2 regions of the Streptomyces sp. NPDC025618 genome follow, and region 2 is predicted to be linked to the other one. Evidence: predicted binding sites of a transcription regulator. Region 2 holds the regulator's gene; the other holds the start of a gene.
What was found. The regulator HrcA, encoded in region 2, represses chaperone genes, less so after heat shock. The targets are predictions, from matches to a motif close to TTNGCACTCNGNNNNNCNGAGTGCNAA.
Positions count from the first base shown of each region.

Region 1: groES (co-chaperone GroES) is a predicted target of HrcA. The motif match lies at 4,226-4,252, and genes of this name have one in related genera.

Region 1 is NZ_JBVHLW010000004.1:105,969-121,294, forward strand. It holds gene ACZ4A5_RS05995 (LysR family transcriptional regulator) at 1-343, opposite strand, end outside; gene ACZ4A5_RS06000 (MOSC domain-containing protein) at 423-1,088, shown strand; gene ACZ4A5_RS06005 (SDR family NAD(P)-dependent oxidoreductase) at 1,160-1,933, shown strand; gene groL (chaperonin GroEL) at 2,011-3,633, opposite strand; gene groES (co-chaperone GroES) at 3,767-4,075, opposite strand; gene ACZ4A5_RS06020 (polysaccharide deacetylase family protein) at 4,416-5,270, opposite strand; gene ACZ4A5_RS06025 (THUMP-like domain-containing protein) at 5,390-6,577, shown strand; gene ACZ4A5_RS06030 (DUF1876 domain-containing protein) at 6,603-6,878, opposite strand; gene ACZ4A5_RS06035 (hypothetical protein) at 7,037-7,258, shown strand; gene ACZ4A5_RS06040 (hypothetical protein) at 7,333-7,698, opposite strand; gene tsaD (tRNA (adenosine(37)-N6)-threonylcarbamoyltransferase complex transferase subunit TsaD) at 7,789-8,928, opposite strand; gene rimI (ribosomal protein S18-alanine N-acetyltransferase) at 8,912-9,394, opposite strand; gene tsaB (tRNA (adenosine(37)-N6)-threonylcarbamoyltransferase complex dimerization subunit type 1 TsaB) at 9,418-10,086, opposite strand; gene ACZ4A5_RS06060 (hypothetical protein) at 10,215-10,796, shown strand; gene ACZ4A5_RS06065 (hypothetical protein) at 10,895-11,074, opposite strand; gene tsaE (tRNA (adenosine(37)-N6)-threonylcarbamoyltransferase complex ATPase subunit type 1 TsaE) at 11,249-11,776, shown strand; gene ACZ4A5_RS06075 (alpha/beta fold hydrolase) at 12,004-13,272, opposite strand; gene alr (alanine racemase) at 13,290-14,507, opposite strand; gene ACZ4A5_RS06085 (NAD(P)H-hydrate dehydratase) at 14,607-15,326, shown strand, end outside.
Region 2 is NZ_JBVHLW010000002.1:228,372-243,697, forward strand. It holds gene ACZ4A5_RS03265 (DUF6531 domain-containing protein) at 1-1,857, opposite strand, end outside; gene ACZ4A5_RS03270 (hypothetical protein) at 1,854-2,225, opposite strand; gene ACZ4A5_RS03275 (DUF4232 domain-containing protein) at 2,594-3,337, shown strand; gene ACZ4A5_RS03280 (hypothetical protein) at 3,392-3,931, opposite strand; gene ACZ4A5_RS03285 (16S rRNA (uracil(1498)-N(3))-methyltransferase) at 4,210-4,962, opposite strand; gene ACZ4A5_RS03290 (nitronate monooxygenase) at 4,959-6,113, opposite strand; gene dnaJ (molecular chaperone DnaJ) at 6,352-7,491, opposite strand; gene hrcA (heat-inducible transcriptional repressor HrcA) at 7,492-8,508, opposite strand; gene ACZ4A5_RS03305 (MBL fold metallo-hydrolase) at 8,703-9,434, shown strand; gene ACZ4A5_RS03310 (DUF3097 domain-containing protein) at 9,632-10,459, shown strand; gene ACZ4A5_RS03315 (Uma2 family endonuclease) at 10,456-11,016, opposite strand; gene hemW (radical SAM family heme chaperone HemW) at 11,118-12,350, opposite strand; gene ACZ4A5_RS03325 (AMP-dependent synthetase/ligase) at 12,460-14,349, opposite strand; gene lepA (translation elongation factor 4) at 14,590-15,326, opposite strand, start outside.

The DNA.
Region 1 (15,326 bases), on a different contig from region 2:
GCATCCGCGCGAGGGCGCACGGCACCAGCGTCGAGCTGCCGCTGGGGAAGGACACCATCCGCACCCGCCCGGCGCGCAGGCCGGCGATCGCGGCGATCTCCTCCTCGGCCGCGGTCAGCCCGGCGAGGATCCCGGAGGCGTGCCGGACCAGCGCCGCACCGGCCTGGGTGAGGCGCATCTCGCGTCCCGTGCGGATCAGCAGCGGGGTGCCCGTGGACTGCTCCAGGGCCTTCATCTGCTGGCTGACGGCGGGCTGGGTGCACCCCAGCTCCCGGGCCGCGGCCGAGAAGGAACCGGTGGCGGCCACCGCGCGCAGCACCCTCAGGTGACGAGCCTCGATCATTCTTCGAGCATAAGCCCACCTTGGGGGTGATCGTAAATATCGGTTCACTACTTTGAGCGACGTCGCCTAGCCTTCCCCCATGCATCTGCACTCCGTGAACATCGGCCGCGGCCGCAGCGAGGATCTCCCCGGCTTCGCCGCCGGGCTGGCCACCGGCATCGACAAGCGCCCCGTCACCGGCCCGGTCGCCGTGGCGGCCCCCGGCCCCCGGGGCACGGGGGGCAGCGGCCTCGCCGGTGACACCGTCGTGAATCTGCGCCACCACGGCGGGGACGACCAGGCGGTGTACGCGTTCGCGCGCGAGGACCTCGACCGCTGGGAGCGCGAGCTCGGGCGCGCGCTGCCCGACGGGGCGTTCGGCGAGAACCTCACCACCAGCGGGGTCGACGTCAACGGCGCGCTCATCGGCGAGCGTTGGCGCGTGGGCGCGGACCTGCTGCTGGAGGTGAGTTCCCCGCGCATCCCCTGCCGCACCTTCGCGACCTGGCTGGGCGAGGAGGGCTGGGTCAAGCGCTTCACACAGGCGGCCGCCCCCGGCGCCTACCTTCGGGTGATAGCCCCCGGAGAGGTCCGTGCGGGTGATCCCGTCACCGTCGTCCACCGGCCGGATCACGCCGTTTCGGTCTCGTACGTCTACCGCGCCCGCACCCTCGAAAGGGACCTGCTGCCCGGCGTTCTGGCAGCTGGCGACGCGCTGCCCGCGGGCATCCGGGAGAAGGCGCTCGCGGATGCCGCCGCCCGCTGAGCGCGGCCGGGGACCGGCAAAAAGCGGACGGCGCACCGCCACGGGGCGCCCCCGGGCTCTAACGTGCCTGTATGACGACTGTATTGATCACAGGAGCGACCGCCGGGATCGGCGCCGCCTTCGCGCGCAAGCTCGCGGCCGACGGCCACGACCTGGTCCTCGTCGCCCGCGATGAGGAGCGCCTGCACGAGCAGGCGACCGACCTCCACGACCGGCACGGCGTGGAGGTCGAGGTCCTCCCGGCCGATCTCGCCGAGGACAAGGGCATCGAGTCCGTCGAGGCCCGGCTCCGCGACGGCTCGCGGCCGGTGCATCTGCTGGTCAACAACGCCGGGTTCGGCAACAAGGGCGCCTACCTCGAAGTGCCGATGGCCGACGAGCTGCGGATGCTCAAGGTGCACTGCGAGGCGGTGCTGCGGCTGACCTCGGCGGCGGCGGAGGGGATGCGGGAGCGCCGCAGGGGCGCGGTCGTCAACGTGGCGTCGGTGGCCGCCTTCACCCCGCGCGGCACATACGGCGCGAGCAAGTCGTGGGTGGTGCAGTTCACCCAGGGCGTGGCCCGGGACCTGGCAGGCTCGGGCGTGCGGCTGATGGCCCTGTGCCCCGGCTTCGTGCGTACGGAGTTCCACCAGCGGGCCGGGATGGGCACGGACAACGTCCCCGGCTGGCTGTGGCTGGACGCGGACAAGGTGGTCACGGCGGCGCTGCGCGACCTCGCGCACGGCAAGACCCTCTCCGTGCCGGACCCGCGCTACAAGGCACTCACGGGTCTGATGCGGCTGGCGCCGCGCGGTGCCGTGAGCCGGGCGTCCTCCACGACGGGCCGCAAGTACGGACCGAAGTAGCCGGAAGCCACCGGGAACGGCCGCGGCCCGGCACCCCCGAGGGGGCACCGGGCCGCGGCCGCGCGATGCGCGTGGCGTCAGTGCGCGTGCCCGTGGCCGTGACCGGCCTCGGGCTCCTCGTCGGCCGGCTTCTCGACGACCAGGGTCTCGGTCGTGAGCAGCAGCGACGCGATGGACGCGGCGTTCTCCAGCGCGGAGCGGGTGACCTTGACCGGGTCGATGACGCCGGCCTTCACCAGGTCGCCGTACTCGCCGGTCGCGGCGTTGAAGCCCTGGCCCTTGTCGAGCTCGGCGACCTTGGAGGTGATGACGTAGCCCTCCAGGCCGGCGTTCTCGGCGATCCAGCGCAGCGGCTCGACGGCGGCGCGGCGGACCACGGCGACACCGGTGGCCTCGTCGCCGTCCTTGCCGAGGTTGCCCTCGAGCACCTTGACGGCGTGGACCAGCGCGGAGCCACCACCGGAGACGATGCCCTCCTCGACCGCGGCGCGGGTCGCGGAGATGGCGTCCTCCAGACGGTGCTTCTTCTCCTTGAGCTCGACCTCGGTGGCCGCGCCCACGCGGATGACGCAGACGCCGCCGGCGAGCTTGGCGAGGCGCTCCTGGAGCTTCTCGCGGTCCCAGTCGGAGTCCGTGGACTCGATCTCGGCCTTGATCTGGTTGACGCGGCCGAGGACGTCCTCGGAGCTGCCGCCACCGTCGACGATGGTGGTGTCGTCCTTGGTGACGGTCACGCGGCGGGCGGTGCCCAGCACGTCCAGACCGGCCTGGTCGAGCTTGAGGCCGACCTCCTCGGCGATGACGGTGGCACCGGTGAGGGTGGCCATGTCGCCGAGCATCGCCTTGCGGCGGTCACCGAAGCCGGGCGCCTTGACGGCGACGGCGTTGAAGGTGCCACGGATCTTGTTGACGACGAGGGTGGAGAGCGCCTCGCCCTCGACGTCCTCGGCGATGATCAGCAGCGGCTTGCTGGCGCCGGCCTGGATGACCTTCTCCAGCAGCGGCAGCAGGTCCTGGATCGAGGAGATCTTGCCCTGGTGGATCAGGATGTACGGGTCGTCGAGGACGGCCTCCATGCGCTCCTGGTCGCTGACCATGTAGGGCGAGAGGTAGCCCTTGTCGAAGGCCATGCCCTCGGTGAAGTCCAGCTCCAGGCCGAAGGTGTTGGACTCCTCGACGGTGATGACACCGTCCTTGCCGACCTTGTCCATCGCCTCGGCGATGAGCTCGCCGACCTGCTTGTCCTGGGCGGACAGCGCGGCCACGGCGGCGATGTCGGTCTTGTCGTCGATCGGACGGGCGGTCGCGAGCAGCTCGTCGGAGACGGCCTTGACCGCGGCGTCGATGCCCTTCTTCAGGGAGGCCGGGGAAGCACCGGCGGCGACGTTGCGCAGACCCTCACGGACCAGCGCCTGGGCCAGGACGGTCGCGGTGGTGGTGCCGTCACCCGCGATGTCGTTGGTCTTGGTCGCCACCTCCTTGACGAGCTGGGCGCCCAGGTTCTCGTAGGGGTCGTCGAGCTCGACCTCACGCGCGATGGTGACACCGTCGTTGGTGATGGTCGGGGCACCGAACTTCTTGTCGATGACGACGTTGCGGCCCTTGGGGCCGATCGTCACCTTGACCGTGTCGGCCAGCTTGTTGACACCGCGCTCGAGGGCGCGACGGGCGTCCTCGTCGAACTTCAGGATCTTCGCCATGGTTGCTTCAAGTCCTCTCGTTGCGATCCTCGGCCACGCAGCGGCGGCCGCTATCGCTCAAACGAACTGCGCCCCGGGCGCCCGGCCGGTGAAGAGCGGGAGCACGGGGCGCAGATCAAAAACTTCGGGTGAATTACTTCTCGACGATCGCGAGGACGTCGCGGGCCGAGAGGACGAGGTACTCGTCGCCGTTGTACTTCACCTCGGTGCCGCCGTACTTGCTGTAGAGCACGACGTCGCCGACGGACACGTCGAGCGGAAGACGGTTGCCCTCCTCGAAGCGACCCGGACCGACGGCGAGGACGACGCCCTCCTGGGGCTTCTCCTTCGCGGTGTCCGGGATGACCAGGCCAGAGGCCGTGGTCTGCTCGGCGTCGAGCGGCTGGACCACGATGCGGTCCTCGAGCGGCTTGATGGCAACCTTGGAGCTGGCGGTCGTCACGATCCGACCTCCCCCTTCGGAGATCTCACGGGGTTAACTGTCTGAGGTGGCGACCAGGTCGGATCCGTCGTCGCGGGTGCCGGATCTGCCCGTCGCTGTGTTTGGCACTCCCGGGTGGAGAGTGCCAACGGAAGCGAGACTATGACGCGGTTAGCACTCGGTCAAGCGGAGTGCCAATTCGCCGTGCGGCGCGCGCCGTGACGCGGGGGTGGATCTTCCCCTGCGCCACCGGCCGTAATCGTCGTCCGCACCAGCGCTTCACGGCGGCGCGCCTCCACCGCCGGACGGGCCCGGCGCACCGCATCCGGTCTGCCGCCCGCGACGGAGCCGCGCGCCTCGCTCAGACGTAGTCCTCCAGGCGGGCCACCGTGTAGCCCTGCCGCTGGATGCTGCGCAGCATGTTCGTCACCATCTCGGTCATCGAGGTGCCCTTGAGCTCCTGCGGCCCGCGGAAGTGCGCGAGGACGATGTCGCCGGGGCGCAGCTTGTCGCCCTCGGCGTAGCGCATGTCGTTGATCTGCATCGTCGCCTCCCACAGCACGAGCGCCTTCACCCCGCAGCTCCCGGCGGCGGTGAGCGTCGCGTCGTTGTAATTGCCGTAAGGCGGGCGGAACAGCCACGGCTCGACCCCGGTCCGCTTCTTCAGCCGGTCCTGCTGCCCGCATATCTCGTGGCGCTGGGCGTCGGGCGAGAGCGTGCGCAGGTTGGGGTGGGAGAGGGTGTGGTTCTGGATGGTGTCGGGGTGGCCGGCGTCGCCCCGGAGCTGCTCGAAGTAGCCGTAGCCGCGGCCCGCGCGGGCGATGTCGTCCGTCAGGAACATCGTGTAGGGCAGCTTCAGGTCCTTCGTCATCTTCACGAACTCCGGGTCCTTCTCGGCCCCGTCGTCGAAGGTCAGGAAGACGACCTTGTCCTTGGTCTCCACCCGCCGCACGACCCTGGGCTTCTCCCCCCGCTTCATCCCGTCCGTCACCTTCCCCGCGGGCGGCGCGGGCGGCGCGGCGAGGGGCGCGTCGAGCCCCCAGCGGCGGTACGCGCCGGTGTCGGCGGAGGGCGACGCCGAGGGCGCTTCCGTACGGCCGGTGGCCGACGGGGCGGACTTCCCCGGTCCGGAGGACGATCCGGAACACCCGGAGACGAGTCCGGCGAGCAGCAGGGCGACGGCGACGGCCCGGGGGCCGGATATGGAAGGACTCACCCATCCGATTCTTGTGCACTCGTTCGAGTTAGGCGAGGCGGGTACGGGTGGCCGCGTCCCGGAGGCCGGCCGCGGAAGCCGATTACGGAAAGCGGCGGGGCTGGGGAAAGAATGAAACCGTGCCCGCACCGAACCAGCCGACCGAAGCCTTCGCCGCCCTTCTCACCGCCGAGGGGCGCCACCTCCTGGACGAGCTCCGCGACCACGACCCCGCCCAGGAGCTGGCCACCGCGACCCGGCTGCGCCGTGAGCACCCGGCCGAGCTGGTCTCCGCCGCGATCGGGCAGGCGCGGCTGCGGCAGCGGGCCGTCGCGAAGTTCGGGGCTGAGGACGCGTACCGCATGTTCTTCACCCCCAACGGCGTCGAGCAGTCGACCCGCAGGACCGTGGCGGAGTACCGCGCCGCCCGCTTCGCCGCGCTCGGCGTCCGCTCCGTGGCCGATCTCTGCTGCGGCATCGGCGGCGACGCGCTCGCGCTGGCCCGCGCGGGCGTACGGGTCCTCGCCGTCGACCGCGACCCGCTGACCTGCGCGGTCGCGACCGCCAACGCGGAGGCGCTCGGCCTGGCCGAGCTCATCGAGGTGCGCTGCGCGGACGTCACGGAGATCGACACCGCAGCGTACGACGCCGTCTTCGTCGACCCCGCCCGCCGTGGCGGACGCGGCCGGATCTTCGACCCGGAGGCGTACTCACCCCCGCTGTCCTGGGCCGTGCGGGCCGCCCTCGCGGCCCCGCGCGCCGCGCTGAAGATCGCGCCCGGCATTCCGCACGAGGCGATCCCCGCCGAGGCGGAGGCCGAGTGGATCTCGGACGGGGGCGACGTCAAGGAAGCGGTGCTGTGGTTCGGCACCGCGCCCGGCACGCACCGCTCGACGCTCCTCCCCTCGGGCGCGACCCTCACCGGCCGCGGCCTCCCCGACCCCGCGGTCCGCCCGGTCGGCCGCTATCTCTACGAACCGGACGGCGCCGTCATCCGCGCCCACCTCGTCGCCGAGGTCGCGGAGGACCTCGCCGGCGGCCTGATCGACGAGACGATCGCCTATGTGACGGGCGACGAACTCCGCCCGACGCCGTACGCGACGCCGTACGAGATCACCGACGTGCTCCCCTTCAACCTCAAGCACCTCAAGAAGCTGGTGCGCGAGCGGGAGATCGGCGTCGCGGTCATCAAGAAGCGCGGCTCGGCGGTGGAGCCGGAGGAACTGCGCAAGAAGCTGAAGCTCGAAGGGGGGAACTCCTGCGTGATCGTCCTTACGCGCGTGGCGGGGGCCCCGACCATGCTCCTGGGGCATCCGGCCCAGGCGTAACCGGACCTCAAGTCCCGCCGCCGCGTCACTCGTTGCTGATGCCGTGCACGCGCTCGCGGGTGTGCGCCTGGATGTCCTTGATCGTGATGTCCAGCAGCTGGCTGGACAGGTGGTGCAGGGCGCGCGAGGCCGCCAGTTCGTCGCCGATCGCCGGGACGTTCTCGTCGGCGGGGTGGCAGTGCGCGGTGCCGTCGCCGACCATCGGGCCCGGCGCCCTGCCCGTGAGGCGGGCCTCGGCGGTGACCACGTGATCGTGTTCCTTGATGCTGACCTCGACAGTCCAGACCTTGCTGCCGCTCACGGGTGGACCTCCTTGCGCGCCGACGCGGTCCCACCACGCTGACACGCGGGTGCGGGGCGCGCACGGGGCCATGGGCCGAACGGGACTTCGCGGTACCCCTGAGCAGGTACCGCGAGAGTTGCTTACGCGGCCGGCCGCGCCCCGGGAAGCTGGTCACCGTGATCAGTGAGATTCCGCCTCGTGGGGCGTACGTCATCGACACCCGGACCGACCGGGTCGGCCAAGTCATGGACCACACAGGCGACTTCGTCCACCTACGCCCGCCCGGTGGCGGCAAGGAGTGGGAGTGCCCCGTCACCTCACTCCAGATCACGACCCTGCGCGCCTATCTGCGCGCACACGTGACGGACGTCAACAACCACCGGAGGTTCATCCGGTGACCGGCGGCGGTCGGTCGTGGTGACCCGCGTCGTCCCGCCCTTCGAGCAGCTCTGACCGGCTTCGCCGCTCGCCCCTACGCCAGATCCGTCAGATCCTCCGCGTAGAACGTCGTCAGCGGCTGGGGGCCTATGTACTGCTGGCAGTTGCACTGGCCCCGTTCATAGCTCGTCGGCTTCTTGTCCGCGTCCCAGGCCGACGGGAGCTCCACCGATTCGTGGCAGCGGCCCTGCTTGTCGTGTTTGGCCAGGTGGTGGGTGCAGCCGCAGACCGGCTGGGGTGGCTTGGACGCGGATTCCAGGGCCTCGCGCTGCTCGCGCTCGGTCTCCAGGAGTTCGAGCTTGCGCTCGTGGCGCGTGCGCAGGGCAGTGCGGCCCATGTCGGCCGCCTTGGTGAAGCCTCCGACGCCGAAAAAGATCAATACCCACCAGAGCCATTCCATATCCGGCTCCTCCCCGTCCGCCCTGCCCGGCCTCCAGAATAGGTGTTCCCCGTTCGGGCCCGGCAGGGCTGTGGACAACCCGCTACCGGCTCACGACTCGTACAGGTTCTTCTTGCTCAGCTCGTGCACGTGGTCGTGGTCGTGGGAGTGGCCGTGGTCATGGGAGTGCGCGTGGTCGTGGCCGGGTACGTGCGTCTCGGTCACCGGCAGCGAGGAGTCCGCCGAGAGGTCCCACGACGACGCGGACCGCCCCCGTGCCACCATCTCCGAGCCCAGGGCCGCGACCATCGCGCCGTTGTCCGTGCACAGCTTCGGGCGCGGCACGCGCAGCGTGATGCCGGCGTCCTCGCAGCGGCGGGCGGCCATGGCGCGCAGCCGCGTGTTCGCCGCGACACCGCCGCCGATCATGAGGTGGTCGACGCCGTTGTCCTTGCAGGCCCGCACGGCCTTGCGGGTCAGGACGTCCACGACCGCCTCCTGGAAGGACGCCGCCACGTCCGCGACCGGCACCTCCTCGCCCGCCGCGCGCCTGGCCTCTATCCAGCGGGCCACGGCAGTCTTCAGACCGGAGAACGAGAAGTCGTAGACCGGGTCGCGCGAGCCCGTCAGACCGCGCGGGAAGCGGATGGCCTCCGGGTCGCCCTCGCGCGCGTACCGGTCGATGACCGGGCCGCCGGGGAAGCCGAGGTTCAGCACGCGGGCGACCTTGTCGAACGCCTCGCCCGCCGCGTCGTCGATCGTCGAGCCCAGCGGGCGGACGTCGGAGGTGATGTCCGGCGCGAGGAGCAGCGAGGAGTGTCCGCCGGAGACCAGCAGGGCCATCGTCGGCTCGGGCAGCGCGCCGTGTTCGAGCTGGTCGACGCAGATGTGCGAGGCGAGGTGGTTCACGCCGTAGAGCGGCTTGCCGAGGGCGTACGCGTACGCCTTCGCGGCCGAGACCCCGACGAGCAGCGCGCCGGCGAGGCCGGGGCCCGCGGTGACGGCGATGCCGTCCAGGTCCTTGGCGCTGACCCCCGCCTCCTTGAGCGCCCGCTCGATGGTCGGGACCATCGCCTCCAGGTGGGCGCGGCTGGCGACCTCGGGCACCACGCCGCCGAAGCGGGCGTGCTCGTCGACGCTGGAGGCGACGGCGTCCGCGAGCAGCGTGTGGCCCCGGACGATGCCGACGCCCGTCTCGTCGCAGGAGGTCTCGATGCCGAGGACGAGGGGTTCGTCAGCTCTGGGAGCCATGGGTCATTCCTTGCACTGCGGAGTTCGGATCGGAAAGGCGCATCACGAGCGCGTCGACGTTACCGGGCTGGTAGTAGCCACGGCGGACGCCGACCGGCTCGAAGCCGAAGCGCTCGTAGAGCCGCTGGGCGCGGGTGTTGTCGACGCGCACCTCCAGGAGCACCTCACGGCACTCGAAGGCGGTCGCGGTGGTGAGCAGTTCGGCGAGCAGCCGGGCGCCGAGGCCGGTGCTCCAGTGCTCGTGGGCGACGGCGATGGTCTGTACGTCGCCGGTACCGTCGATCGCGGCGAGGCCGGCGTAGCCGACGACGTGGCCGTCGGGGGCCTCGGCGACCACATAGCGGCGGTTGGCACCGGCGCCGCGGGCGTGGGCGAGCTCGGACCAGAACAGGCCCTTGGACCAGGCGTCGTCCGGGAAGAGCACGCGCTCCAGCTCCAGCACCGGCCCGATGTCCCACCAGCGCATCTCGCGGATACGCACTGTCTCGGTCACTTCGGTGTGACCACCTTGTAGTTCGCGGGCACCTGCGCGTCCGGACGGCGCAGATAGAGCGGCTGGGCCGGCAGGAACTCCCCGCCCGTCCGCAGCTTCTCCACCGCCAGCGACGCCAGGGCGCCCGCCGACTGGTGCTCGGGCATGTCGGTGCGCACGTCCGTGAACGCGTCCGGATAGAGCAGCCCGCCCGCGCCGATGACGGTCAGCCCGGCGAGCGGCTCGGTGAGGTCGGCGGGGCGGTCCACGGCGGGCTCGGTGACGCGGGTACGCGCGTCGCCGTACCGCGCCCAGTAGACCTCCTTGCGGCGGGCGTCCGTCGCCACGACGAACTCGCCCTCCAGCCCCCGCTGCCCCGCCGCGTACGCGATCCCGTCGAGCGAGCACAGCCCGTGGACGGGCACGGAGAGCGCGGCGCCGAAGGTCGCGGCGGTCACGATGCCGACGCGCAGGCCGGTGTAGGGGCCGGGGCCGACGCCGACGACGATGCCGGTCACGTCCGCCAGCGTGCGACCTGCCTCGCCGAGCACCCGGTCGACGGCGGGAAGCAGCAGCTCACCGTGCCTGCGGGCGTCCACCTGTCGCGATTCGGCGATGACTTTGTCGCCGTCGTGGAGGGCGGCGGTGACGGCGGGGGTTGCGGTATCAAGAGCGAGCAGCAGCACACTGACAGCCTACGGCGCGCCATGGGGCGGACGGTGCCCGCGCCCGCTCTCGCCGAGGGCGCGGCGGGGGCGTACGCGGGTGCTACGGTCAGCCGCATAGCCGTACGCAGGACGAAAGGGTGCGCAGCGTGGCACGCAGCAGCTCGGGAGCGATGGTGACAGCGCTCACCGCGGTGGCGCTGGCCGGAGTCGGGTTTCTCGCCTACCAGGCGGACGCCGCGCCCGGACGCCCGCACGCGGCCGCTTCCGCCGCCCCGTCCGGCTCCGGCACGGTGTCCCCCGGCCAGGACGCCGGCGGCAAGGACAAGCCCGCGCAGGACCCCGCCACGACCGTCCCGGCGAACTCCGGCACCGGGAAGCGGGTCGTGTACGCGCTCGGGGCCAAGCGGGTGTGGCTGGTCGGCGTGAACGGGCAGCCGACCCGGTCGTTCGAGGTCGCGCCCAGCGCGGTGAACCCGCTGCCGGGGTCCTACAAGGTGACCTCGCGGACGCCCACCGGCAATGGCTCGGACGGGGTCCCGATCGAGCACATCGTGCGCTTCCACCAGAACGCGGCCGGTGTCGTCTTCGGCTTCAGCGCGGCGGTCGACGGTTCGTCGCCGAAGCCGTCCGCCACGCAGAAGACCGGTGGCATCCGGGAGCAGCCGGCGGACGGGCGGGCCATGTGGGAGTTCGCGGTGAGCGGGGCGAGCGTGGTGGTGGTCCCGTAAGGGGGCACCGGCGGCCCCTGCGGGGGCACCGGCCGTCGGGGGCTACGCGCCGTTCACCCTGACGGGTTTCTTTTTCCCGGCGCGGCCGGGGGCTCGTCTCACGCCGCCGGGCGGTCGCGTTCCTCTTCGGGCCCGGGGGCCCGCGGGGGCGTGGACACCGCGTCCGCCGCCGCGCACGCCGCCAGGAGGTCCCGCATCGACAGGGGCCGCTCTTCGGACCGCTCGTCACGGCGGTCGGCAGCAGGCGCAGGCTCGGCGGCTGGTTCTCGGGCCGTCATGAGTGCCTCCTGGGGCAGCTGGGCAAGGTTAGGTAGACCTAACCGTGTCTCTGTCTTCCATGTGACCACGCCGGAGACCGCCCGCGCAACATGTTGCCGACGGCTTGTCGGAATGAAGCGGCGTACGGCGACATGAAGCGGCGTACGGCGACGGGCCCCGTACCATCGACGGGTATGAACGCCCCGCATGACATCTCCACCGCCAACATCGCCCATCTGACCGTCAAGTCCGCCGAGGACATGCGGGACTTGGGCCGCAGGCTGGCCGCGCTGCTGCGGCCCGGCGATCTGGTCCTGCTCACCGGTGAGCTGGGCGCGGGCAAGACGACGCTGACCCGTGGGCTGGGCGAGGGCCTGGGCGTGCGGGGCGCGGTCACCTCGCCCACCTTCGTGATCGCCCGCGTCCACCCGCCCCTCGGCTCCGGCCCGGCCCTCGTGCACGTCGACGCCTACCGGCTGAACGGCGGCCTGGACGAGATGGAGGACCTCGACCTGGACGTCTCCCTGCCGGAGTCGGTCATCGTCGTGGAGTGGGGCGACGGCAAGGTCGAGGAGCTCTCGGACGACCGCCTGCACGTGGTGATCGAGCGGGCCGTGGGGGCGGAGGCGGATCTCTCCGAGGACGCGGACGACGTGCGGGGGGTTCGCTTCGAGGGTGTGGGCGAGCGGTGGGCCGGCGCGGACCTGGCTGGGCTGGGCTGAGGTCTCGGGTGCGGGGCGGCTCCGCCGTGGGGAGCGCGCCTTGGGCCCCCCGTGGGTCCGTTGCCGCCTGCGGCGGGAGCGGCCTGCGGCCGCGTCCTCAATCGCCGGACGGGCTGGATTGCGCGGACCGTGGCCACCCTATTCAGCCCGTCCGGCGCTTGAGGACACCGCGCGGAGCGCGGTCAGAGGGGGGCTGAGGGCAAGCCCCCGGTTCCAGAGGAACCGGTTCAGACCCGGCGCCGCGCCGCCGATACCCGCTCGCACGACGCCCCCGCCGCCGCGGCGAGCAGCTCCATCAAGCAGCCGGAAACCACTTCCGGCTGCTCCATCATCGCCATATGGCCGACCCCGGGGAGAAGCACCAGCCGCGCGTCCGGGAGGACCTCCGCGATCGCCTCGGAGTGCGCGCTCGGGATCATCAGGTCCTTGTCGCCGGCTATGACGGCGACGGGACGGTCGGCGAACGTACAGAGCGCCTCGACCTTGTCGTGCCCCGCGAAGACCTGGTAGAACTCCGCGACGATGTCGACCGGGGTCGCCTCCAGGAGGCGCTCGGCGAAGCGGGCGACGGCAGGGTCCACGTCGCGGGAGCCGAACGAGTAGCGGCGGATGAGGCCCGCGAAGAGGTCGGCGGTGGCCCGGCGGCCGCGCTCCACCAGTTCCGGCTGCGTGGCCATCACCTTGAAGACGCCCGGCAGCACTCGCCGCACCACGCTCATGCCCGCGGCCGGCAGCCCGTACGTATTGGCCGCGAGGCCGCCCGAGGACGTGCCGACGAAGGCCGTGCCCACGACACGCTCGGCGATCAGCCCGGGGTACTGCGCGGCCAGCGCCATCATCGTCATGCCGCCCATGGAGTGCCCCACGAGCACCAGTGGTCCCTCGGGGGCGGCGGCGTCGATGACCGCCTTGAGGTCGCGGCCGAGCAGGTCGACGGAGACCGGAACGCTCCCGTCCAGCTGGGAGCGGCCGCGCTCCGAGCGGCCGTGGCTGCGCTGGTCCCAGAAGACCGTGCGGACGGCCCCGCGCAGCGCGGCCCGCTGGAAGTGCCAGGCGTCCTGGCTGAGGCAGTAACCATGGCTGAAAACCACGGTGACCGGCGGGGGCGGGCGCCGCCCGAAGATCCGCTTCAGCAGCGGTTCCTGCGCGCCGCCGGAGGAGCCGGCCGGGGCGTCCCCCACCTCGTCGACCTCGTAGTAGAGCTCCGTGCCGTCCTCGGCGACCGCCCGTCCCGGCCGGCCCCGCAGCGTGCCGTAGGGGCCCATCGAGTCCAGCGCGAGCCGGGCCTTGCGACGTACGCCGCGCCCCACGGTCAGACGTTCCACCGCCACGCCGACCGCGGCTCCGGCGGCCACCACGCCGATCGCGGCCGTGGCGACACCCGCGCCCCGGCGCCACCCGGCGCTCCCGGCCGCATCGACCGCGGCGGCCCCCAGGCCGGCCACGTCGGCCACTCGGGTCACTCCGGTCCCGTCGGTCTTCGCGCTGTCGCTCATGCCGTGCCCCCCGTGTCCTAGCTCTCCTGCCCGATCACGTCCGTGCTCTCGTTCACGTTCTCCCGCGCGGCCCCGTTCACACCCGCGTCCATGTCCACGTTCTCACCGACATAGACGCGAGGCACCCGGCTGGTGATGCGCGTGACGACCTCATAGGCGATGGTTCCGGTCGCCCGCGCCCAGTCCTCGGCGGTCGGCTCGCCCCGGTCGCCCGGTCCGAACAGCACCGCCTCGTCGCCCGCACGCGCGCTGTCGCCGCCCAGGTCGACCACGAACTGGTCCATGGCCACCCGGCCCGCGACCGTCCGCCACTTGCCCCCGATCAGCACGGGCCCCGTCCCGGAAGCGGCGCGCGGGATCCCGTCCGCGTAGCCGACGGGAACGAGGGCGAGAGTAGTGTCCCCCGGCGTGACGTAGTGATGCCCGTATGAGACACCGTGCCCGCCCGGCACCCGCTTGACCGAGGCGAGGGACGCGGAGAGCGTCATCACGGGCCGCAGACCGAGCTCGGCGGACGTGCCGAGCTCGGGGCTCGGCGAGACGCCGTAGATCGCCAGGCCGGTGCGGACGAGGTCGAAGTGGCTCTCCGGCAGCGTGAGGGTCGCCGGGGAGTTGGCTATGTGCCGCACCTCCGGCTCGATGCCCCGCGCCTCGGCATAGGACACCGCGTCCTCGAAGACCCGCAGCTGCGCCTGGATGGACGGGTGGCCCGGCTCGTCCGCGCACGCGAAGTGCGACCACACACCGGTGACCTCGATCAGGCCCTCGTCCTCCGCGGCGCGGGCGGCGGCGATCAGTTCCGGCCAGTCGTCGGGCTGGCAGCCGCTGCGGCCGAGACCGGTGTCGATCTTCAGCTGTACGCGGGCGGCGCGGCCGCACGCGCGGGCCGCCTCGCTCACCTCGCGCACGGCCCACAGACCGCTCACCGACACGTCGACGTCCGCCTCGACCGCCTCCCGCCAGGGCCCGCCCGGCGTCCACAGCCAGCACATCAGGCGGCCCCGGTCACCGGCCGCGCGGAGCGCGAGCGCCTCCTCCGGCGTGGCCGTGCCGATCCAGGCCGCGCCCGCCTCACGAGCCGCCCTGGCACACGGGATCGCGCCGTGGCCGTACGCGTCCGCCTTCACCACGGCCATCAGCTGCGCCCGGGGCGCACGGGCGCGCAGCAGGCGTACGTTGGCCCGCAGGGCGGCCAGGTCGACCAGGGCACGGGCGCGCATCGGTGTCTCGTTCATCCCCGTCAGTCTCTCAGGTGTCCGTTTCCGTGCGCTCCCACTGCCGGATCCGCCGCGATACAGGGGCGTGCGGAGGACCTGAAGGTGACACTGGGGAGCATGAGGACTGCGTACAGCGTCGAGACCGTACGGGCCGCCGAGCGCGCGCTCATGGCACAGCTCCCCCAGGGCGCCCTGATGCAGCGCGCGGCCGCCGGGCTCGCGGCCGCCTGCGCGAGCCTGCTGGGGCGTACGTACGGGGCGCGGATCGCGCTGCTCGTCGGCAGCGGGGACAACGGCGGGGACGCGCTCCACGCCGGCGCCCGGCTCGCCCGGCGCGGCGCGGGCGTCACCGCCGTCCTGCTCGCCCCGGAGCGCACGCACGCGGGCGGCCTGGCCGCGCTGCGGGCCGCGGGCGGGCGGGTCGCCTCCGCGGAGGCCGCGGAGGCGGCCGTGCGCCGCGCCGACCTCGTCATGGACGGCATCGTCGGCATCGGCGGCAAGGGCGGACTGCGGCCGGAGGCGGAGGCGCTGGTACGGGCCGCGTACGCGGGGGGCGGGACGATCGTCTCCGTCGACCTGCCGAGCGGCGTCGACGCGGACACCGGCGAGGTGCGCGGCGCGGCCGTGCGCGCGGACGTGACCGTCACCTTCGGCGCGTACAAACCCGGCCTCCTGCTCGACCCCGCGCGCGAACACGCGGGCGCGCTGCGGCTGGTCGACATCGGGCTGCGGCTGCCGTCCGGGCCGGACGCCGAGGCGCTCCAGCACGCGGACGTCGCCTGGCTGCTGCCGCGCCCGCAGGCGGAGAGCGACAAATACCGGCGCGGTGTCGTCGGC
Region 2 (15,326 bases):
CAGGCAGCGGTCATTGTGGGCCGCCGTGCCCGTGGTGCCGTCGGGGAGGGTGACACGGGTGAGGTTCCCGGCCTCGTCGTACGCGTAGCGCGTCGTACGGCCCAGCGGGTCGGTGACGGCGAGGGGCTGCTCGCCCCTCGGCTCCCACTCCGTGCGGGTCGTGTGGCCGAGCGGGTCGGTCTCCTCGACCACGCGGGCGTCGGCGTTGTGGCGGTAGGTGCTCCGCCGGCCGAGCGAGTCGGTGACGGTCGTGACGCGGTTCTCGTCGTCGTAGACGAGGCTGCCGGAGAGGAAGCCGTCGGTGCCCTCGGTGCGCACGACCCGGCTGCGCGCGTCGTAGTGATAGCCGTACGACATGCCGTTGCGGTCGGTCCAGGCGGTGAGCCTGCCCTCGGCGTCGTAGGTGAACCGCAGTGGATTGCCACTGGAGTTGATGACCTCGGTGAGGTTTCCCGCGTCGTCGTAGCCGTAGCGGACCAGATCCGTGCCCCGGCCGGGCGCGCCCATCGGGTCGTACGGCGAGGGGGCCTCGTCCAGCAGGCGCAGGGCGGTGACGCGCGTGCCCTCGGTGTCGACGGCGAGGTAGTAGCCGCCGGAGTGCCGGAGGGCGGTCGGGACGCCGGTCGCGGTGCGTTCGATGCCGATTCGCGCGCCGTTGCGGTCGGACACCTCGGTCAGTGGCAGCTGGACGGCGCCGGGGACGTCGGTGGGGGTGAGCCCGCCGAAGGTCCGTACGACACCGGTGGCCGGGTCGGTGACGGTCATGACGCCGTCGGGTATGCCGTCCCAGGTCAGCGGCCAGCGCGGGCCCTTGACGGGCAGGACCGGCTCGCCGGGCACCGGCACGGGGTAGACCAGGCGCATGCCGTCGGCGGCGGCGTAGACCACGCCCTCGGCGTCGAGCTGGACCCGCTCGTCGAGCGTGGAGGCCCAGGTCGGGCCGAACCAGCCGCCCGCGCGGTACGTCGACAGATGGGTGCGCTCGACGACCAGCGGGAGCGCGCCGGGCAGGGTGACGTCCGTCTGTGGCAGCAGCATCGCGCCGGTCGCGACGTCGATCGGGTCCCGGACGCACTTGAGGCTTTCCGTGGGCCGGGCGGCGGCGGGCAGCTCGACCAGGTCGGGGCGGGCGCCCCTAAGCAGCAGGTTCCGCATGCCGCCGACCTCGACACTGTTGCGTGCCAGGCTGCCGTAACCGCCGAACAGGCCGCCGTAGAGCATGCCGTCCTTGGCGGCGGCGTTGACCTCGTCCAGGCTCAGGCCCTGCTGCAGCCCGGCGCTGATCTTCATGGGCTGGGCGACGGCCAGGTCGACGGTGACGGACTCGACGCCCGCGAAGGCGGCCATGACGAGCGTGGTCGCGGCGACCTCGGCGACCACGGTGGAGATGGTGACGCCGACGGCGGTGCCGAGCTCGATGACCGCCGTGGCGGCGGCCGCCGACGCGGCCGTCGAGAGGCCGACGGTGAGCCAGGCCAGGCCGACGCCCGCCAGGATGACACCGGCCTCGATGCCGATCTTGGTCCACAGCTTGTCGACGGCGTCGTCGATGGCGTGGGCCAGCTTGTCCAGATTCTTGGCCAGCTCGCGGGCGGCCTTGGGGATGTCGTTCAGCCAGCCCTTGTCCCCCTTGCCCGCGTAGCGGGACCAGAAGGTCTCGAAGGCGTCGATCGACTCACCCTTGTTGTTGTGGATGAGCGCCTGGGCCGCGTTGTCGACGGGCGTACGGACCTTGTCGACGCTGTCGGCGAAGGCCCGCCAGGCGTCGGCGGCCTCGCGCAGCTTGCCCGGGTCGCCGTCGGGCCACTTCAGGCCCAGCTTCTCGAGGACGTGCCTGGCCTCGTCGGCGACGCTCACTTGCTCCCCTTGCCGTGCTCGTCACCGGCGGCGACGCCCTTCTTGGTGAACATCCCGGCGATCAGCTCGTCGTTGTCGACGTGGCCGTCCGACATGTCGGTGAGCGCTTCGTGGATGCTGACCAGGCCGAGGACGAGGGTGCCGGTGGCGCTCTCGATCAGCTTCTGCTGGGGGCTGTAGAAGTCCTCGAACTGCTTGCCCGCGTCGTCCTCGCCCCACGGTTTGCCGAGCCCGTCGAGCGTCTTGACGAGCGTGGTGAGCGCCTCGCTCAGGTGCTTGCTCTGCTCGTGGAAGACCGGTGCCGCCGACTTCAGGTCCGCCGTCTTGATGTCCAGGACCTTGTCGTCGCCGCTCGGGCTCGCACCCATCGCTTGCCTCCCCCACCGGTACGCGCCATCGGCCGAGGGATGACGCTCGCTCAGCGTCACATAATCGCACGTTGATTCGCATTGATCCGGTGGGGCGCGGCTGGGTCCGCACCGCAGGCGGATGGCACGGCCGCGAGGCCGATTCGCGGCGCCATACGCTCCCGGCCCGTCCGCGCGATCCAGGAGACCGTTCCATGGGGACGTCATTTCCGCAGGTCAAATGCCGTTTGACCATTCCGGCGTCCCGTCTTTCCCGCAGCCCGTTGCGGGTTCGGCCGGCCCGCCGCGAAGCTCGTTCCCGTCGACAGCGGCGTGCGCTTCGCACCGTGTCCGGCCGAACCACTCACACCACCAAGACGGGAACACCCATGCGCAAGAACCCCCTCCGCACGACCGCCCTGGCCGCCACGGCGCTGGCCGGCGTCCTGTCGCTGAGCGCCTGCGGCGGGGGCGGAGGCAAGGCCGATGCCGCCGCTTCGCCCTCGGCCGGTGCCGCCGCTCCGTCCTCACCCAGCACGTCGGGCTCCGCGGACCAGGGCGGACGGGAGGCGGACGGCGGCGCGGGAGGCAGCGCCAAGGTCTCCGCGTCCCCCGCCCACTCGGCGGTTGCGCACAGCGGGAGTTCGACCGGTGGCAAGGGCGGCACCGGCGGCAAGGCGTCCACCGGCGGGGGCGGCGGCGGCAAGAGCGGCTACGGTCAGGCTTGCGGCACCAACGACCTGTCCTGGAGCGCCAGGTCCGAGACGCAGGCCGGCGGCTACATCCTCATCTCGGTGAAGGCCAAGCCGGGCATCACCTGCACGCTCCCGGGCGTGCACCCCGTGGTGGCCTTCGGCTCCGACGGCACCGAGGCGGGGCCCGCCGAACAGGCCGTCACCGAAGAGGTGAGGCTGAGCGGCGGCGTCACCGCGTACGCCGGGATGAACCCCAAGACCACCAACTCCGCGGGCGGCAAGGAACTGCACAGCATCACGGTCTCGGTGGGCGAGGGCGACCCGACCGGGCCGGTCGGCCTGACGACCGGCGGCATCACCGTCGACAGGCCGGTCGTCACCAACTGGCACACCTCGCTACAGGCCGCCGTTCCCGGTGACGGCGTGGACGGCCACTGACGCCGCCCCGCCTGCACAGCCGGCCGCGTCCACGGCCGCCCGCCTGCACAGCTGTCAGTTGAGGCCGAGGTTCGACAGAGCGGTGGTCCAGTCCTGGGCGATCGCGCTGCGCGCCGCGTCGAGGGTGACCTTGCCACCGCAGACGGCGGTCTTGAGCCGGTTCTCGACGGTGTCCTTGCTCTGAGCGGGCTCATCGCCGTAACGCGGCTCGGGCCAGAGGTTCTTGGGGTCCTTCGGGGCGCCGCCGAGTTCGAGGGGGACGAGGTGGTCCTCCTCGTAGTCCGCGGTGCTGGTGTCGCTGTAGCCGTACTCGCCGATCTGCTTGATCTTCAGCGGCGTGGTGTACGAGACGGGCGGGCGCACGGTCTTCGTCCAGCCCGGCACGCATATCGTCGAGCCGATCGTGTCCTGCGTGACGTCCGGGTTGTACGCGCCGGGCTGACAGGCCGGGTCGGGCAGCGGCAGCCTCGACTGGCTGCACGAGGAGGCGAGGCCCGCGGCGTGCGGGGTGGCATGGGCGGCACCGACGAGCAGGCCGGAGGCGGCGAGCGCCAGGGAGGCCGAGGCGGCGGCGAGTCCGTACGAAGAGCGCATGGGGGGCTCCACAATGAGGCCCGGCCGATCCGGGCTGTTGTGGGCATGACACCACTCAAGAGATCTATGCGGGTAGAGCCGCGAGGTGAACATGTGGTGACCAGCGGCTTTTCTTACCCGCTCATGGGAGCCGCTTGCCCTGACGGTGGAAATCCCTTGACGGACAGCCGACTTCCGACCTGCCCGCCGGGTGGGGTGCCCTACGCCTCACCGAACCTGACGAAGTCCTCCACGGCCGCACGGCCAGTCGGCTCTGCCGTCGCCCTCGCCGGGCCGCCTTACGACCAACGCCCCGTCCGCCCCAGCAGCAGTGCCGTCGCCGCCGTGCCCGCCGTCGACGTGCGCAGGACGCTCGGGCCCAAGCGGTACGGCTTCGCGCCCGCCTCCGCGAAGGCGGCGAGTTCTTCGGGGGAGACGCCGCCCTCGGGGCCCACCACGAGGACGATGTTGCCCGTGAGGGGGAGTTCGGCCGTGGCGAGCGGGGCGCTGTGGCCCTCCTCGTGGAGGATCGCCGCGAACGCCGCGTCCGCCAGCAGCGTGCAGACCTGCTTGGTCGTCAGGAGCTCGGACACCGGCGGGAAGCGGAGGCGGCGCGACTGCTTGCCCGCCTCGCGGGCGGTGGCACGCCACTTGCTGAGGGCCTTCGCGCCCCGCTCGCCCTTCCACTGCGTGATGCAGCGCGACGCCGCCCAGGGGACGACCGCGTCCACGCCCGTCTCGGTCATGGTCTCGACGGCGAGCTCGCCGCGGTCGCCCTTCGGCAGGGCCTGCACGACGGTGATGTGCGGCTCCGGCAGGGGTTCGGAGCGGACCGAGGTGACGGCGACGTCGAGGCGGTCCTTGCCCTCGACGGCGGCCACGGTGCCGAACGCGCCCGTGCCCGCGCCGTCCGTCAGCACGATCTCCTCGCCCACGCGCAGCCGCCGCACGGAGACGGCGTGCCGCCCCTCGGGGCCGCCGAGCGGGAAGACCGTACCGGGAAAGACGCCCGTGAGGGCGTCCTCCTCGACCAGGAAGACCGGCGCTGTCATGACTCGCTCCCTCGCATTTCACTTCCCCCCGGTCTTGCCCCCGCGCTCCCGTCGCCCGCCGACGTGCCGTCCGCCAACGCGGCCCGCGCCACGGCCAGTTCGGCGGCGAGCACCTCGACCAGCCGCGCGGCCGGCAGCTCGCGGGCCAGCCGGTGGCCCTGGCCGGCCCACAGGTTCATGCCCTGCGGGTCGCCCGCCGCAGCGGCCGCCCTGCGCAGCCCCGCCGTCAGGTAGTGCACCTGCGGATAGGCGGCGGGCGCGTACGGGCCGTGCTCGCGGATGAAACGGTTCACCAGGCCCCGGGCCGGGCGGCCGGAGAAGGCGCGCGTGAGCTCGGTGCCGACGAACAGCGGGTCGGTCAGGGCCCGCTTGTGGACGGCCTGCGCGCCCGACTCGGGGCACACCAGGAACGCGGTGCCGAGCTGCGCGGCACTGGCGCCGGCGGCGAGCACGGCGGCTATCTGGGCGCCGCGCATCAGGCCACCCGCGGCGATCATGGGAATGCGGACGGCCTCGCGGACCTCGGCCAGCAGCGCCAGCAGGCCGACGCCGGCGCCCGCGCCGTCCAGGTGCGGGTCGTCGCGGTGGGTGCCCTGGTGGCCGCCCGCCTCGATGCCCTGGACGCACACCGCGTGCGCGCCCGCCAGCTCGGCGGCCCGCGCCTCGGCGGCGGAGGTGACGGTGACGACGGTGACCGTACCGGCCTTGGCCAGCGCTTCCAGCGCGGCGGCGGACGGGCAGCCGAAGGTGAAGGAGACCAGCGGGACGGGGTCGTCGAGGAGGATCGCGAGCTTCGCCTCGTACGCGTCGTCGCCGCCCTGGCACCAGTCGCCGAGCGGCGTCTCGTACCAGGTGACCTCGCCCGCGAGCTGCTCGGCGTACACCTCGACGGCGGCCGGGTCGGCGGCGGGGGGCTGCGGCATGAACAGGTTCACGCCGAAGGGCGCGGCCGTGCAGGCGCGGAGCTGCTTGATCTCCTCGTACATCGCGGCCGGGGTCTTGTAGCCCGCTGCCAGCGATCCGAGGCCACCGGCCTCGCAGACGGCGGCGGCGAGCGGCGGGCCGGAGGCGCCGCCGGCCATGGGGGCTTGCACGATGGGGTGCCGGAGCAGGTCCGTCAGCACGGCGTCACCCCGGGTGTCGATGGCCATGACCACATCGTGTCACACGCGGGTGGCACCGGCGGGTGGGCTGTGGACGACGGTGGTTCCCGACTGCGGGGTGCCCGCGAACGCCGGATGGGCTGGATCGCTCCAGCCCATCCGTCGGTACGTACTTCACGCGGCCTACCGCCCGTTGAACGCGTCCTTCAACCGCGAAAACAGCCCCTGCTGCCCCGGCTTACCGTGCCCGCCCGGGGGACCAACCCCCGGACCCCCGGCCCAGCGCCTACCGCCCGTTGAACGCGTCCTTCAACCGCGAGAACAACCCCTGCTGCCCCGGCTTGAACTCGCCCATGGGGCGCTCCTCGCCGCGCAGCTTCGCCAGCTGGCGGAGGAGGTCCTCCTGCTGGGGGTCGAGCTTGTTGGGCGTGATCACCTCGACGTGGACCACGAGGTCGCCACGGCCGCCGCCCCGCAGGTGCGTGACACCGCGCTGGTGCAGCGGGATCGACTGGCCGGACTGCGTGCCCGGGCGGATGTCGATCTCCTCGACGCCGTCCAGGGTCTCCAGCGGCACCTTCGTGCCGAGGGCCGCGGCCGTCATCGGGATGGTGACCGTGCAGTGCAGGTCATCGCCGCGCCGCTGGAAGGTCGGGTGCGCGGTCTCGTGGATCTCCACATAGAGATCGCCGGCGGGGCCGCCGCCGGGGCCGACCTCGCCCTCGCCCGCCAGCTGGATGCGGGTGCCGTTGTCGACACCGGCCGGGATCTTGACCGTCAGGGTGCGGCGCGACCGGACGCGGCCGTCACCGGCGCACTCCGGGCACGGGGTCGGCACCACGGTGCCGAAGCCCTGGCACTGCGGGCAGGGCCGCGATGTCATGACCTGGCCGAGGAAGGACCGGGTGACCTGCGAGACCTCACCGCGGCCGCGGCACATGTCACAGGTCTGCGCGGAGGTGCCGGGGGCCGCGCCCTCGCCGCTGCACGTGGTGCAGACGACGGCGGTGTCGACCTGGATCTCCTTGGTCGTGCCGAACGCGGCCTCGCTGAGGCTGACTTCGAGCCGGATCATGGCGTCCTGGCCACGGCGGGTGCGCGAGCGCGGGCCGCGCTGCGACGCCTGGCCGAAGAAGGCGTCCATGATGTCGGAGAAATTGCCGAAGCCCGCGCCGAAGCCGCCGGCGCCACCCCCGCCGCCGCCGTTCGCGGAGAGCGGGTCGCCGCCGAGGTCGTAGACCTGCTTCTTCTGCGGGTCCGAGAGCACCTCGTAAGCGGCGTTGATCTCCTTGAACCGCTCCTGCGTCTTCGGGTCCGGGTTCACATCCGGGTGCAGCTCACGGGCGAGGCGGCGGAATGCCTTCTTGATCTCGTCCTGCGAGGCATCGCGCCGTACGCCCAGGACCGCGTAGTAGTCCGTGGCCACTTACGACTCCGCCAGGATCTGTCCGACGTAACGTGCCACTGCGCGTACCGCTCCCATCGTTCCGGGGTAGTCCATGCGGGTCGGTCCGACCACGCCGAGTTTGGCGACTGCCTCGTCGCCCGAACCGTAGCCGACGGCGACGACGGATGTGGAGTTCAGGCCCTCGTGAGCATTCTCATGACCGATGCGCACCGTCATGCCCGAGTCCTTGGCCTCGCCGAGCAGCTTGAGCAGCACCACCTGCTCCTCCAACGCCTCCAGCACCGGCCGGATCGTCAGCGGGAAGTCATGCCCGAAGCGGGTGAGATTGGCGGTGCCGCCGATCATCAGCCGCTCCTCGGTCTCCTCGACCAGGGTCTCCAGCAGGGTCGCGAGGACCGTCGAAACGGTTCCTCGGTCCTCCTGCTCGAAGGACTCGGTGAGGTCCTGCACGAGCTGCGGCACATCCGCGAACCGGCGGCCCACGACCCGGCTGTTGAGCCGCGCGCGGAGATCCGCCAGCGAGGTCTCGCCGATCGGCGCCGGGCAGTCGACCATGCGCTGCTCGACCCGGCCGGTGTCCGTGATCAGCACCAGCATCACCCGTGCGGGGGCCAGCGAGAGCAGCTCCACGTGTCGCACGGTCGAGCGGGTCAGCGAGGGATACTGCACCACCGCGACCTGCCGGGTCAGCTGCGCGAGCAGCCGCACCGTGCGGCCCACGACGTCGTCGAGGTCGACGGCGCCGTCGAGGAAATTGTGGATGGCGCGCCGCTCCGGCGTCGACAGGGGCTTGACGCCCGCGAGCTTGTCGACGAAGAGGCGGTAACCCTTGTCGGTCGGGATGCGGCCGGCGCTCGTGTGCGGCTGGGCGATGAAGCCCTCGTCCTCCAGCGCGGCCATGTCGTTGCGCACGGTCGCCGGGGACACGCCGAGGCGGTGCCGCTCGGTGAGGGCCTTGGAGCCGACGGGCTCCTCGGTGCCCACATAGTCCTGGACGATGGCGCGCAACACCTCGAGCCTGCGTTCGCTCAGCACCGCGCACCTCCAGTCCAGCCGTCTTACGGGGTCCTTCCCTGGCACTCCATGGTCACGAGTGCCAGATCCCTTCAGCCAGTGTACGGCCGTGCACCGCGGCGAGGGCAAGAGCGGTCCCGCCGTGCGCCCGCACACACCGCCGCCGCACGCCCGTCGGGCGGGCAACCGTACCGCGCTCCGGCTAGCGTCCGGGTATGGAGAGCCATGAGGGGACAGCCCGTTGGGAGCGGCTCGCGCCAGGGGTCGCGCGCCGCAGAATGCCCGTGTGGGACGCCACGATCGGGGTGATCGCGGGCCCGGCGGCCGTCCTGCTCGTCGACACCGGGGCGACGGTACGCGAGGGCGCGGAGGTCCGGCGGGAGGTGCGGGAGCTCATCGGCCGTGACGTGACACACATCGCTCTGACGCACCCCCACTTCGACCATGTCTTCGGCACGGCGGCGTTCGCCGGGGTGGAGGTGTACGGCGCGGTGGGGCTCGCCGACGTCCTCCTCCGCGAGCGCGAGGAGCTGGCGCGGGACGCCGTGCGGCACGGCGCCGACCCGACGGCCGCCGCGGAGGCCGCGGACCTGCTCGTACGGCCCCGCCACCCGGTCTCCGGCGAGCTCACGCTCGACCTCGGCGACGGGCGGCAGGCGCTGCTGGCCAACGTGGGTCCCGGCCACACGGCGCACGACCTGGCGGTGCTGGTGGCGGGGGCGGACGGGGCGCCGGAGATCGTCTTCTGCGGTGACCTGGTCGAGGAGTCGGGCGATCCGCAGGCGGGCCCGGACGCGCTCCCCCGGCAGTGGCCGGCCGCGCTGGACCGGCTGCTGGCGCTGGGGGGCGCGGACGCGCTGTACGTACCGGGGCACGGTGCCGTGGTGGACGCTGCGTTCGTACGGGAACAACGTGACGCGTTGGCGGCGCGGTTCGGCGTGTCGTGAGGCGGGGGTGAGGTGGGGGGTGAGGTGAGGGGTGAGGTGAGGGGTGAGGTGAGGGGTGAGGTGGGGGGTGAGGTGTGCCGCGACGTCCGGATCTTGATCCACAATGGCGCACATGCGCAGCAGAGGCTGCGTTCTCCCGGGGGAGGACCCCCGGACCCCCGGCCGGGGACGCTTGCCGCTCTCGCAGAATGGTCGCCATGCGCAGCAGAGAATACGGTCCCGATCTCACCCCTCCGTGGAAGCGTCAGCAGCCCGCACCCGAGGTGGCTGCCGAGCCGGATCTCGTGGTCGAGGAGGTCACCACCGGGTTCTGCGGGGCGGTGATCCGCTGTGAGAAGACCGCGCAGGGGCTCACGGTCACCCTGGAGGACCGGTTCGGCAAGCACCGCGTCTTCCCGATGGAGCCGCGCGGGTTCCTGCTGGAGGGGCGCGTGGTGACGCTCGTGCGCCCGGCGGCCGCGAACGCGCCGCAGGGCCCGGCCCGTACGGCCTCCGGCTCGCTCGCCGTCCCCGGAGCGCGGGCGCGGGTGGCCCGCGCGGGGCGTATCTACGTCGAGGGCCGCCACGACGCGGAGCTCGTGGAGCGGGTGTGGGGCGACGACCTGCGGATCGAGGGCGTGGTGGTGGAGTACCTGGAGGGCATCGACGACCTCCCCGCCATCGTGCGCTCCTTCGCCCCCGGCCCGGACGCGCGGCTGGGCGTCCTGGTCGACCACTTGGTGCCCGGCTCGAAGGAGTCCCGCATCGCGGCGTCCGTCACGGACGAGAACGTCCTGGTGGTGGGCCATCCGTACATCGACGTGTGGGAGGCGGTGAAGCCGGCGTCGGTGGGTATTGAGGGGTGGCCTCGGGTGCCGCGAGGGGAGGACTGGAAGTCGGGGGTGTGCCGGGCGCTGGGGTGGCCGGTGAATACGGGGGCGGCTTGGCAGCGGATTCTGTCGAGTGTGCGCTCGTACAAGGACCTGGAGCCGGAGCTCCTCGGGAGGGTCGAGGAGCTGATCGACTTTGTGACGGTGGTCGATTAGGCGCTGGGAAAGCTGTGCAGCATGGAAGTGTCCAAGGTCAGGTCGAGCGCCTCAATGGGCAACGATTCCCCGAACTTGTACGTGTTCCGCGTCCGGTAACTCGCTTCCTCGCCGACGCCCATGGGGCCGGTGAGGAGGACACAGTTGGACTTGATCGGATCCACGATCAAGTACGCGGGCACCCGCCCGGCCGCGTAAATCGAGGACTTGATCACATAGTCGCGGTGGACGCTGGTCTTCGCAACCATCTCCACGACCAAAGTGACTGCCGGTGCGGGGAGGAGCCGCCCGGGGCCTTTGAATGCTCCGTGCTCGTGCACGACAAGATCCGGCTGCGGTTCGCTTGCCTCGCCGGGGATGGCGATGTCCTGCGTCTGGAGTGGATACCAGCGTTCCAGGGGGATCTGCCGTTCGATGAGCAGAATGTTTATGTTGTGGACCCAGTCGGGCCCTGCCATCATCACAATTTCCCCCCGCAACAGCTCGACCCGCCAGCCCTCGGGAACCTCAAGGTTCTCGAAGGTCGCAATCTTCATCCGGTCATCCACAGCGGTCATCTCCGTGGTCCTCCACATGCGCCGCGTGACATTTAGCGGCAGCCTATGGACAGCGTAGGCGGGCGTGCGGCCCATGCTCGTCAGTTCACCCGAACAGGTGATCAGTCCACCAGATCCCGCACCACCGCGTCCGCCAGCAGTCGCCCCCGCAGCGTCAGGACCGCGCGTCCCTGCTCGTACGGCTCCGCCTGCAGCAGGCCGTCCTCCAGAGCCCGCTTCGCGGCCTCCGCGCCGGCCGGGGCCAGCAGGGACAGCGGGCAGCCGTCGATCAGGCGCAGTTCCAGCAGGATGCGTTCCACGCGCCGGTCCTCGTCCGGCAGGACCTCGCGGCCCGCGCCCGGGGAGCGGCCCTCGGTGAGGGCCTGCGCGTAGGCGCCCGGGTGCTTGACGTTCCACCACCGCACGCCCCCCACATGGGAGTGTGCGCCGGGGCCCGCGCCCCACCAGTCCGCGCCGCGCCAGTAGAGCTCGTTGTGGCGGCAGCGCCCGGCCTCGCTGGTGGCCCAGTTGGAGACCTCGTACCAGCTGAAGCCCGCGGCCGTGAGCCGGTCCTCGGCGATCAGATAGCGGTCGGCGTGGACGTCGTCGTCCGTCATGGGGACCTCGCCGCGCCGGATCCGGCGGGCCAGCTGGGTGCCCTCCTCGACGATCAGCGCGTACGCCGAGACGTGGTCGGGGCCCGCGCCGATCGCGGCGTCGAGGGAGGCGCGCCAGTCGTCGTCGGACTCCCCCGGTGTGCCGTAGATCAGGTCGAGGTTGACGTGCTCGAACCCGGCGGCCCGCGCCTCCGCGACGCATGCCTCCGGGCGGCCCGGGGTGTGCGTGCGGTCGAGGATCTTCAGCACGTGCTGCCGGGCGCTCTGCATGCCGAAGGAGATCCGGTTGAAGCCGCCCTCGCGGAGCTCCGCGAGATAGCGGGGGTCGACGGACTCCGGGTTGGCCTCGGTGGTGATCTCCGCGCCCTCCGCGAGCCCGAACTCGTCGCGGATCGCGCCCAGCATCCGTACGAGGTCGGCGGCGGGCAGCAGCGTGGGCGTGCCGCCGCCGACGAAGACGGTCTCCACCGGGCGCGGGTCGTCGCCGAGCACCTTCCGCGCGAGGCGGACCTCGTGGGCGAGCGTCTCGGCGTAGTTCTCCCGGGAGGCCAGGGCCCCGCCGGAGCCGCGCAGCTCGCTCGCGGTGTAGGTGTTGAAGTCGCAGTACCCGCAGCGCGTCGCGCAGTACGGCACGTGCAGATAGAAGCCGAGCGGCCGCCGCCCGGCGCCCTCCAGGGCGTGGTGGGGCAGCGCCCCGTCCTCGGGCATGGGTTCGCCGTCAGGCAGTACGGAAGGCATGGGTCCATTGTCCGGCATCGGCCGCCGGACTCCTCACCTCCGCCCGGCCCGGGCCTCGCGGGCGCCCGGGTACGTCCCGGCCGGCAGGCCGATGATCCACGCCTCGGCCTCAGGCCTCGCGGGCGCCCGCGTACATCTCCTCGATGAGGTCCTTGTACTGCCGCTCCACGACGGGCCGCTTGAGCTTGAGGCTCGGGGTGAGCTCGCCGTGCTCGACGTCGAGGTCGCGCGGCAGCAGCCGGAACTTCTTGATCGTCTGCCAGCGCTGGAGGCCCTCGTTGAGCCGCCGCACATAGCCGTCGATGAGCTCCTCGGTCTCCTTGGCGGCGACCACCTCGGCGTACGGCTTGCCGCCGAGGCCGTGCTCGGCGGCCCACACCATGAGGGTGGGCTCGTCGAGGGCGATGAGCGCGGTGCAGAAGTTGCGGTCGGCGCCGTGCACCAGGATGTTCGAGACGAAGGGGCAGACGGCCTTGAACTGGCCCTCGACCTCGGCGGGCGCGACGTACTTCCCGCCCGACGTCTTGATCAGGTCCTTCTTGCGGTCGGTGATGCGCAGATAGCCGTCCGGGGACAGCTCGCCGATGTCGCCGGTGTGGAACCAGCCGTCGGACTCCAGGACCTCCGTGGTCTTCTCGGGCAGCCCGTGGTAGCCGGCCATGACGCCGGGGCCGCGCAGCAGGACCTCGCCGTCGTCGGCGATCCGGACCTCGGTGCCGGGCAGCGGCTTGCCGACGGTGCCGGTGCGGTAGGACTCGCCGGGGTTGACGAAGCTGGCGGCGCTGGTCTCCGTGAGGCCGTAGCCCTCCAGGATGTGGACGCCCGCGCCGGAGAAGAAATAGCCGATGTCCGGGGCGAGCGCGGAGGCGCCGGAGACGCACGCGCGCAGCCGCCCGCCGAACGCCTCGCGGATCTTGGTGTAGACGAGCGCGTCGGCGACCTTGTGCCGGGCGGCGAGCCCGAAGGGGACCGTTCTGCTGCCGGTGCGGCGGTAGTTGTCCTGGGCGGTCTTGGCGTACTCGCGGGAGACCTCGGCGGCCCAGTGGAAGATCTTGTACTTGGCTCCGCCGCCCTCGCGCGCCTTGGCCGCGACGCCGTTGTAGACCTTCTCGAAGATGCGCGGCACGGCGGCCATGTAGGTGGGCCGGACGACCGCGAGGTTCTCCACTATGCGGTCCACGCGCCCGTCCACGGCGGTGACGTGCCCGGTGCTGATGTGGCTGACGGTGAGCACCTTGCCGAAGACGTGCGCGAGCGGCAGCCACAGATACTGCACGTCGTCGGCGCGCACCAGGCCGGACGCCTGGATGGCGCGCGCCATGTAGGCCCAGGAGTCGTGGAGCAGGCGTACGCCCTTGGGGCGGCCGGTGGTGCCGGAGGTGTAGATCAGGGTCGCGAGCTGGTCGGCCCGCAGGGCCTTGATCCGGTCCCGCACGGCGTCGGGGCCGGCCTTCAGGTGGGCGGCGCCGCGCCGCTCCAGCTCGGCGAGGGTGAGGACGAAGCCCTCCGGGTCGTCCTCGGCGGGGGCGGCGTCCTCGGCGTCGATCACCACGACGTGGACGAGTCCGGGCAGGTCGGCGCGGTGCTCGCGGACCTTGGCGAGCTGGGCGGCGTCCTCGGCGATCAGCACCCGGCTCTCGGAGTCGGCCAGGATGAAGGCCGTCTCCTCGGCGTTGGTGCTGGGGTAGACCGTGGTGGTGGCGGCGCCGGAACAGAGCACCCCGAGGTCCGCGAGGATCCACTCCACCCGGGTGGAGGCGGCGAGCGCCACCCGCTCCTCGGGGCGCACGCCGAGGTCGATCAGGCCGGCGGCGATGGCGAAGACGCGGTCGGCGGCCTCCCGCCAGGTGAGCGAGGCCCAGACGTCGGGGCGGCTGCCGGAGGGCGAGGGCACCGGATAGCGGTACGCCTCGGCGTCGGGGGTCGCCTCTACGCGTTCGACGAGGATCGTCGCCACGGAGGGCGGACGGTTCTCGATCAAAGCCTGTGTCTCGGTCACGGCGTCCTCCGGGGCCCGATTCGTTGCTGGTGACTCGCGAGTAACCTTCCAAGCAGTGATCAGACTAGAGCCCGTTCGGCCCTTGCGTAAGGGGCTGTGGACGGCTTGTCGAAGCTGTGACCGGCCGAACGTCCGGACGGCGCCCGCACCCGGTTCGAGCTGCGCCTTCCGGGGAACGCGAAGCGCCCGCCCCCACGCGGGGGACGGGCGCTCACGGCCTGCCGGACTTGGTCCGGCGTGCTACTTCTTGCCCTTTTCGCCGCCGTCGGAGTCCGAGGACAGCACCGCGATGAATGCCTCCTGGGGCACCTCCACGCTGCCGACCATCTTCATCCGCTTCTTGCCTTCCTTCTGCTTCTCCAGCAGCTTGCGCTTACGGGAGATGTCGCCGCCGTAGCACTTGGCGAGGACGTCCTTGCGGATCGCGCGCACCGTCTCACGGGCGATGACCCGCGAGCCGATGGCGGCCTGGATCGGCACCTCGAAGTTCTGCCGCGGGATGAGCTCGCGCAGCTTGGCGACGAGCCGCACGCCGTACGCGTACGCCTTGTCCTTGTGCGTGATCGCGGAGAACGCGTCGACCTTGTCGCCGTGCAGCAGGATGTCGACCTTGACCAGGCTGGCCTGCTGCTCGCCGGTGGGCTCGTAGTCCAGCGAGGCGTAGCCGCGGGTCTTGGACTTCAGCTGGTCGAAGAAGTCGAAGACGATCTCCGCGAGGGGCAGGGTGTAGCGCAGCTCGACGCGGTCCTCGGAGAGGTAGTCCATGCCCAGCAGCGAGCCGCGGCGGGACTGGCAGAGCTCCATGATCGCGCCGACGAACTCGTTCGGCGCGAGGATGGTGGACTTGACGACCGGCTCGTGCACCTCGGCGATCTTCCCCTCGGGGAACTCGCTCGGGTTGGTGACGATGTGCTCGGTGCCGTCCTCCATGTTGACGCGGTAGACCACGTTGGGGGCGGTCGCGATGAGGTCCAGGC